2 regions of the Streptomyces sp. XH2 genome follow, and region 2 is predicted to be linked to the other one. Evidence: riboswitches for the same ligand, from Rfam matches in the RefSeq annotation. Region 2 holds a riboswitch; the other holds the start of a gene.
The links. Region 2 has a riboswitch for thiamine pyrophosphate ahead of ACOTKD_RS33955 (thiamine ABC transporter substrate-binding protein). Riboswitches for the same ligand answer to the same signal wherever they lie in the genome.
Positions count from the first base shown of each region.

Region 1: another riboswitch for thiamine pyrophosphate. It lies ahead of thiO (glycine oxidase ThiO); the one in region 2 lies ahead of ACOTKD_RS33955 (thiamine ABC transporter substrate-binding protein).

Region 1 covers NZ_JBMMMZ010000002.1:600,726-604,952, forward strand. Annotated here, with positions in the region: gene ACOTKD_RS06350 (thiazole synthase) at 13-813, opposite strand; gene thiS (sulfur carrier protein ThiS) at 823-1,023, opposite strand; gene thiO (glycine oxidase ThiO) at 1,059-2,261, opposite strand; TPP riboswitch at 2,260-2,371, opposite strand; gene ACOTKD_RS06365 (NAD(P)/FAD-dependent oxidoreductase) at 2,546-3,715, shown strand; gene ACOTKD_RS06370 (Rv2175c family DNA-binding protein) at 3,807-4,172, shown strand.
Region 2 covers NZ_JBMMMZ010000020.1:40,520-44,746, reverse strand. Annotated here, with positions in the region: gene ACOTKD_RS33965 (phosphatidate cytidylyltransferase) at 1-262, shown strand, start outside; gene rlmN (23S rRNA (adenine(2503)-C(2))-methyltransferase RlmN) at 430-1,539, shown strand; TPP riboswitch at 1,606-1,713, shown strand; gene ACOTKD_RS33955 (thiamine ABC transporter substrate-binding protein) at 1,709-2,809, shown strand; gene ACOTKD_RS33950 (ABC transporter permease) at 2,866-4,227, shown strand, end outside.

The sequences.
Region 1 (4,227 bases), on a different contig from region 2:
AGCAGGGCCCTGCTACGCGCCGAACGCCGGACGCTCCGGATCCAGTCGCGCCAAGCCCTCCGCAGGAGAAGACGCCTCGGCGAAGTGCCGCCGCGGTATCCGCCCCGCCCGGTGCGCCAGCCGCCCCGCCTCCACGGCGTGCCGCATCGCCTCCGCCATCAGCACGGGCTCCTGGGCGCGGGTCACCGCCGAGGCGAGCATGACCGCGGCGCAGCCCAGCTCCATGGCCAGCGCCGCGTCGGAGGCCGTGCCGGCGCCCGCGTCGAGGATCACGGGCACCCCGGCCCGCTCGGTGATCAGCTGGAAGTTGTGCGGGTTGCGGATGCCGAGGCCGGAGCCGATGGGCGAGCCCAGCGGCATGATCGCGGCGCAGCCGACGTCCTCCAGCTTGCGGGCGAGGACCGGGTCGTCGTTGGTGTACGGCAGCACGGTGAAGCCGTCGTCGACGAGTATCTCCGCGGCGTCGAGCAGCTCGATCGGGTCGGGCAGCAGCGTGCGCTCGTCGGCGATCACCTCCAGCTTGACCCAGTCCGTGCCGAGCGCCTCGCGGGCCAGCCGGGCCGTGAGGACGGCCTCGCCGGCCGTGTAGCAGCCGGCCGTGTTCGGCAGCACCCGGATGGAGTGCTTCTGCAGGACGGAGAGCACGGAGCCGCGGACGCTCGCGTCGAGGCGGCGCATCGCCACGGTGGTCAGCTCGGTGCCGGAGGCGAGGAGCGCGCGCTCCATGACGTCGAGGCTGGGCGCGCCGCCGGTGCCCATGATCAGCCGGGAGCTGAAGGAGGTGTCGGCGATGGTGAGCAGGTCGTCGGCCATCAGGGCTGATCAGCCTCCCTGCACTGCGGTGAGGACCTCGACGCGGTCGCCGGCGCCGAGCCGCGTGGCGGGCCACTGGCCACGCGGCACGACGGTCTCGTTGACCGCGGCGGCCACCCCGCCGGGCGCGGTGGTCATGCTCGCCACCAGACTGCCGAGGGTCAGGCCGTGGGGCACCTCGCGGTGCTCGCCGTTGACGCTGATGCCCATGTGGGCCGCGGGCGTGTCGGTGGGGTCGGTGGGGTTCATGCGGGCAGCTCCTGGAGCGGGTTCGAGAAGCGTCGGGGGGAGAAGGGGCGGGCCTCCTCGGGGAGGCGCCCCGTGGTCAGCACCTCGGCCATGACGTCGCCGGTCAGCGGGGCGAGCAGGACGCCGTTGCGGTGGTGTCCGGTGGCGGCGTGCAGGCCGGGCAGGGCGGTCGGGCCGAGCAGGGGGGCGTTGTCGGGGGAGCCGGGGCGCAGCCCGGCGGAGGTCTCCACCAGGGGCAGTTCGGTGATGCCGGGCACCAGCTCGTGGGCGTCGCGCAGCAGTTCGTAGACGCCGCCGGCGGTGACCGTGGTGTCCCAGCCGAGCTCCTCGGTGGTCGCGCCCAGGACCAGCTCGCCGTTCTCGCGCGGCACGAGGTACACCGGGCCGCCGCGGACGACCGCCCGCACGGTGCGGGAGAGGAAGGGCGCGTACGCGTCCGGGACGCGCAGCCGCAGCACCTGGCCCTTGACGGGCCGCACGGGCGGCAGGACGTCGGCGGGGACGCCCGCGAGCGTGCCGCTGCGGCTGCCCGCGGCGAGCACGACCTGTCCGGCGGGGACGCGGCGCCCGTCGGCGAGCTCCGCGCCCGCGGCCCGGTCCCCGGCGAGCAGCAGCCGTACGGCCCCGGCGCGGTGGAAGGCCACCCCGGCCCGCTCGCAGGCCGTGAGCAGCGCACGCGCGAGCCTGCGGGGATCGGTCTGGTGGTCCCCGTCGACGCGCAGCCCCCCGCGTACGCCGGGCGCGAGCATCGGCTCCAGACGGCGGCACTCGCGGCCCGTGAGCCACTGCGCGTCCAGGCCGCAGCGCTGCTGCAGGGCGTGCAGTTCGCGCAGGTGCTCCCGGTCGTCGGCGTCGAGGGCGACGGCCAGCGTGCCGCACGCGCGGTAGCCGGTGGCGACGCCGCTCGCCTCCTCCAGCTCGGCCGTGAAGCCCGGATAGCGCTGCGCGGAGGCCAGGTTGAGGGCGAGCAGCGCCTCTTCTCCGTAGTGCAGTTCGGTCACCGCGGCCAGCATGCCCGCGGCGACCTGTGCGGCGCCGCCGCCCGGCGCGGGGTCGGCGACGGCGGTGCGCAGCCCGCGCTGTGCCGCGCGCCAGGCGGTGACGAGGCCGATCAGGCCGCCGCCCACGACGAGGACGTCGCAGGCGGGCACGGCCGGAGCGCGGCCCGATGTGTCCGATGTGGTGGTAGACGCGTCCATGAGGCGTCCAGCCCCTCCCTTCGCCGGCATGACCCGGATCAGGTTCGTACGGTCGGAGGCCGGTCAGCCTCCCTCTCAGCCCGGTCGTCCGGGCTCCCGCGAGTGCGTTGTACCGGTCACCCTAGTACGCCCCGCGATGCCCGGGCGAGGGCCTGTCGGCCGGCGACGCGGCGGTGCCCGCGCGCCGGTCCCCGCCGCCCCCGCCCTACAGTGATCGGGTGAGCGAGCACCGGGAAGAAGCACTTGCCGCCAGTGAGCGGAGCGTCGTCATCGTGGGTGCCGGGATGGCGGGCGTGCAGACCGCCGTCGCCCTGCGCGAGTACGGCTGGACCGGCACCGTGACCGTGCTGGGCGCCGAGCCGCACCCGCCGTACGACAGGCCGCCGCTCTCCAAGGCCGTCCTGCTCGGCAAGGCCGAGGGTTCCGCGTTCGAGGTGGACTTCGCCTCGCTCGGGATAGACCTGCAGCTCGGGCGCGAGGCCACCGGCCTGCGCGCCGCCGAGCGCCTGCTGGACACCGCGGCCGGGCCCGTCCCGTACGACGTCCTGGTCATCGCCACCGGCGCCGAGCCGGTCCGGCTGCCCGGCTGCGAGGGACTGTCCGACGTCCACCTGCTGCGCACCCTGGACGACGCCGTGCGGCTGCGGCCGGTGCTGGCCGCCCAGCACGACGTCGTCGCCGTCGGCGCGGGCTGGATCGGCGCCGAGGTCGCGACGGCCGCCCGGGAGGCGGGCTGCGAGGTGACCGTGGTCGAGGCCGCGGACCGCGTGCTCGCCGGCGCCATGCCCGCCGAGGTCGCCGACCGCATGGCCCCCTGGTACGCCGAGAGCGGCGCCCGGCTGATGCTCGGCGCGCGCGTGAGCACCGTCGAGCCCGGCGCGGTCGTGCTCGCCGACGGCACCCGGCTGCCGGCCGGCGCCGTGGTCGTCGGCATCGGCGCGCGGCCCGCGACCGGCTGGCTGGAGGGCTCCGGCATCGAGCTCGGCGAGGACCGGGCCGTCGTCGCCGACGAGCGGCTGCGCGCCTCGCTCCCCGGCGTCTACGCGGTCGGTGACTGCGCGTCGTTCCCGTCCGCCCGCTACGGCGAGCGGCTGCTCGTGCACCACTGGGACAACGCCATGCAGGGTCCGCGGACCGTCGCCGCGAACATCGCGCTCGGCCCGGCCGAGGGGCCGGTCTACGACCCGGTGCCGTACTTCTGGTCCGAGCAGTTCGGGCGGTTCGTGCAGTACGCGGGCCACCACGCCGGTGCCGACGAACTGCTGTGGCGCGGCGACCCGTCGAGCGCCGCCTGGAGCGTGTGCTGGCTGCGCGACGGGGCCCTGGTGGCCCTGCTGGCCGTCGGCCGGCCCCGGGACCTGGCCCAGGGCCGCAAGCTCATCGAGAAGGGCGCCGTCCTCGACCGGGCGAAGGCCGCCGACGCGTCCGTGCCGCTGAAGTCCGCCGTGCTCTGACGGGCGCGTCACGCCGCCCGCGGCACCGTGACGCGCCCGGGTCGGGTCAACCCGGCTACCGGCTGTCAGCGCCAGATGGCAGGCTTGTCCTGTGACCGAGATTGACGCAAAGATCGACGCGCTTGTTCCCGCCTGGCTCAACCTCCCCGACATCGCCGAGAAGCTCGGCGTGGAGGTGACGCGCGTGCGGCAGCTGGTGAAGGAGGGCCAGCTGATCGCCGTCCGCCGGGGCGAGAACCGGGTGCTCATGGTGCCCGCCGCCTTCATCGGCGAGGGCAAGGTCGTCAAGGGCCTGGCAGGCACCCTGACGCTGCTGCGGGACGACGGCTTCAGCGACGAGGAAATGCTGGAGTGGCTCTTCACCGCCGACGACACCCTGCCGGGCACCCCGGCCGACGCGCTGCGGGAGAACCGCGGCACGGAGGTGAAGCGGCGCGCCCAGGCGCTCGCCGTCTGAGCCGACAGGCCGACAGGAAGTCTCAGCCGCAGTACCGGGCGCGGGTGACCGCGCC
Region 2 (4,227 bases):
CGCGATGGTCGCCGGCGCGCTGTGCATGCAGTTCCTGATCGACGACGGAGCGTGGTGGGAGGGGCTGCTCCTCGGCCTCGCCGTCGCGGTCAGCGCCACGCTGGGCGACCTCGGTGAATCCATGATCAAGAGGGATCTCGGCATCAAGGACATGGGCGCCCTGCTGCCGGGGCACGGCGGCATCATGGACCGGCTGGACTCGCTCCTGCCGACCGCGCCGGTGGTCTGGCTCCTCCTGGTCGTCTTCGTCGGCTCGGCCTGAGGCGGGCCAGGTACCCTGGAAGGGCTCGTCGCTGTGCGACGGGCCCTTTTCCGGCCCCGCCCCATGCGGGGGTGCCCCTGGTGAGATCTCCGGGTTCCGGCATCGTCCTGCCGCTGGCTCCGCGATAGCGGAGGTCATCCGCCGTCGTCAATGAGGAGTCTTTGCTCATGGCCCCCGCGCCTGGAGAACTGACGTTCGTCGCCCCCCGGGGGGCCAAGCTGCCGCCGCGCCACCTCGCCGACCTCTCGCCCGCCGAGCGGCGTGAGGCCGTCTCCGCGATCGGCGAGAAGCCGTTCCGCGCCAAGCAGCTCTCTCAGCACTACTTCGCCCGGTACGCGCACGACCCCGCGACGTGGACCGACATCCCGGCGGCGGCGCGCGAGAAGCTCGCCACCGAGCTGCTGCCGGAGCTCATGAGCGTCGTGCGGCACATCTCCTGCGACGACGACACCACCCGCAAGACCCTCTGGCGCCTGCACGACGGCAAGCTGGTGGAGTCCGTGCTGATGCGCTACCCCGACCGGGTCACCATGTGCATCAGCTCACAGGCCGGCTGCGGCATGAACTGCCCGTTCTGCGCGACGGGCCAGGCCGGGCTGGACCGGAACCTGTCGACGGCCGAGATCGTCCACCAGATCGTCGACGGCATGCGGGCCCTGCGCGACGGCGAGGTCCCCGGCGGCCCCGCGCGGCTGTCCAACATCGTCTTCATGGGCATGGGCGAGCCGCTGGCCAACTACAAGCGGGTCGTCGGCGCCATCCGCCGCCTCACGGACCCCGAGCCGGACGGCCTGGGGCTCTCCCAGCGCGGCATCACCGTCTCCACCGTCGGCCTGGTCCCCGCGATGCTGCGCTTCGCCGACGAGGGCTTCAAGTGCCGCCTGGCCGTCTCCCTGCACGCGCCGGACGACGAGCTGCGCGACACCCTGGTGCCGGTCAACACCCGCTGGAAGGTCCGCGAGGTCCTCGACGCGGCGTGGGAGTACGCGGAGAAGTCCGGCCGCCGGATCTCCATCGAGTACGCCCTGATCCGCGACATCAACGACCAGGCGTGGCGCGGCGACCTCCTCGGGCGGCTCCTCAAGGGCAAGCGCGTCCACGTCAACCTCATTCCGCTCAACCCCACCCCGGGGTCGAAGTGGACGGCCTCCCGGCCCGAGGACGAGCGCGCCTTCGTCGCGGCCATCGCCGCGCACGGCGTGCCCGTGACCGTCCGGGACACGCGTGGCCAGGAGATCGACGGCGCCTGCGGACAGCTGGCCGCCACCGAGCGCTGAGCCGGCGACGCAGCTCGGACGGCGATCCATGGCGAGGGCACTGATACGGTGCCTTCGCACAAATGAACAATCCGACAGGGGAGCGCCCACGGGGCGCTGAGAGTGCGGCACGGCCCGCAGACCCTCGGACCTGATCCGGGTCATACCGGCGTAGGGAGTCAGCTCAACCATGAACACCAACCTTCGGCGTGCCATCGGCACGGCGGCCGTCGCCGCGCTCGCCTTCCCGGCCCTGGCCGCGTGCGGCGGTTCGGACGACTCCGGCGCCTCGGGCGCGTCGGACGGCAAGGACAAGACCGTCACCCTGGTCTCGCACAACTCCTTCGCCGCGTCCGACGAGGTGCTCAAGCAGTTCACCCGGCAGACCGGCTACAAGGTCAACGTCCTCAAGGGCGGCGACGCCGGCCAGGCCGTGAACCAGGCCATCCTGTCCAAGAGCCACCCGCAGGGCGACGTCTTCTTCGGCGTCGACAACACCCTCCTGTCCCGGGCGCTCGACAACGGCATCTTCGCCCCGTACGAGGCCAAGGGCCTGGAGCGGGTCCCGAGGAAGCTCCAGGCCGACGCCGCCGAGCACCGGGTCACCCCCGTCGACACCGGCGACATCTGCGTCAACTACGACCGCGCCTATTTCGCCGACCACAAGCTGGCCCCGCCGCAGACCCTCGACGACCTCGTCAAGCCCGAGTACAAGAACCTCCTCGTCACCGAGAACGTCGCCACCTCGTCCCCCGGCCTCGCCTTCCAGCTCGCCACGGCCGCCAAGTACGGCGACGACGGCTGGCAGGACTACTGGAAGAAGCTCAAGGCCAACGGCGTGGAGGTCGTGGACGGCTGGGAGCAGGCCTACAACGAGCGCTTCTCCGGCTCGGCGGGCGGGAAGAAGGCCAAGGGCGACAAGCCCCTCGTCGTCTCCTACGCCTCCAGCCCGCCGGCCGAGGTCATGGGCGTGAAGCCGCAGCCCGCCGAGGCGCCGACCGGCGTGGCCACGGGCACCTGCTTCCAGCAGAACGAGTTCGCCGGGCTGCTGAAGGGCGCGAAGAACCCCGAGGGCGGCAAGGCCCTGATCGACTTCCTCCTGAGCCGTACGTTCCAGGAGGACATGCCGCTGCAGATGTTCGTCAAGCCCGCCAACCAGGACGCCAAGCTCCCCGAACTGTTCACCAAGTACGGCGCGCAGGTGAACGAGCCCGGCACGCTCGCCCCCGAGAAGATCGCCAAGAACCGCGACCAGTGGGTCAAGGCATGGTCCTCGCTCGTCCTGAAGTAGAACCGGGGGCCGCGGCACGGGGCCCCGCACGAGGCGCGGGCGGGGCCGGGCGGCGGATGGCGGTGCGGCTCGGCCTCATGGCCCTGCCGCTCGCCTTCTTCGGCGTCTTCTTCGCCTACCCGGTCGCCGCGATCGTCTCCCGGGGCCTGAAGGACGGCGGGCAGTGGCAGTTCGCCCGCGTCGGCGAGGTCCTGACCGACCCGGCCATCGGCCACGTGCTGTGGTTCACCACCTGGCAGGCGGCCGCCTCCACCGCACTGACCCTCGCCCTGGCCCTGCCCGGGGCGTACGCCTTCGCGCGCTTCGACTTCCCTGGCAAGCGCATGCTGCGCGCCGTGGTCACCGTGCCGTTCGTCCTGCCGACCGTCGTCGCCGGCTCGGCCTTCCTGGCGCTGCTCGGGCGCGGGGGACTGCTGGACGAATGGTGGGGGGTGCGCCTGGACACGACGGTGTGGGCGATCCTGCTCGCCCACGTGTTCTTCAACTACGCCGTGGTCGTCCGCACCGTCGGCGGCCTGTGGGCCCAGCTCGACCCCCGCCAGGAGGAAGCGGCGAGGGTCCTGGGCGCGGGGCGCTTCACGGCCTGGCGGCGGGTCACACTGCCCGCCCTGGCACCCGCGGTGGCCGCCGCCGCCCTCATGGTCTTCCTCTTCACCTTCACCTCCTTCGGCGTCGTGCAGATCCTCGGCGGACCGCGCTACGCCACCCTGGAAGTGGAGATCTACCAGCAGACCGCGCAGATGCTCGACCTGCCGACGGCAGCCGTCCTCACCCTCCTGCAGTTCGTGGCCGTGGCCGCCCTGCTGGCCGTGCACGCCTGGACGGTGCGCCGGCGTGAGGCGACCCTGAGGCTGGTCGACCCGGCGCGCACCGCGCGGCGCCCACGGGGCGCTGGGCAGTGGGCGTTCCTGGCGTCCGTCCTGGCGGTCGTCGCCGTGCTCATCCTCGCGCCGCTCGTGGTCCTCATGCTGCGCTCCTTCGAGGGCCCGGACGGATACGGGCTGACCTTCTACCGGGCGCTGGCCTCTGCGGACAGCAACGCCGGCACGTTCGTCGTCGCCCCGCTGGAGGCGATCGGCAATTCCCTCGCGTACGGGCTCGCCGCGACGGCCATCGCGGTCGTCGTCGGGGGCCTCGCAGCCGCGGCGCTGACACGGCGCGAGGGCCGCCTCGTGCGGGGCTTCGACGCCCTGCTCATGCTGCCGCTCGGCACGTCCGCCGTGACCGTCGGCTTCGGCTTCCTCATCAGTCTCGACGAGCCGCCGCTGGACCTGCGGGCGTCCTGGATCCTGGTGCCGCTCGCACAGGCCCTCGTGGGCGTCCCGTTCGTCGTCCGCACCGTACTGCCGGTCCTGCGCGCCGTGGACGCCCGGCTGCGTGAGGCCGCCGCCGTACTGGGGGCCTCGCCGCTGCGGGCA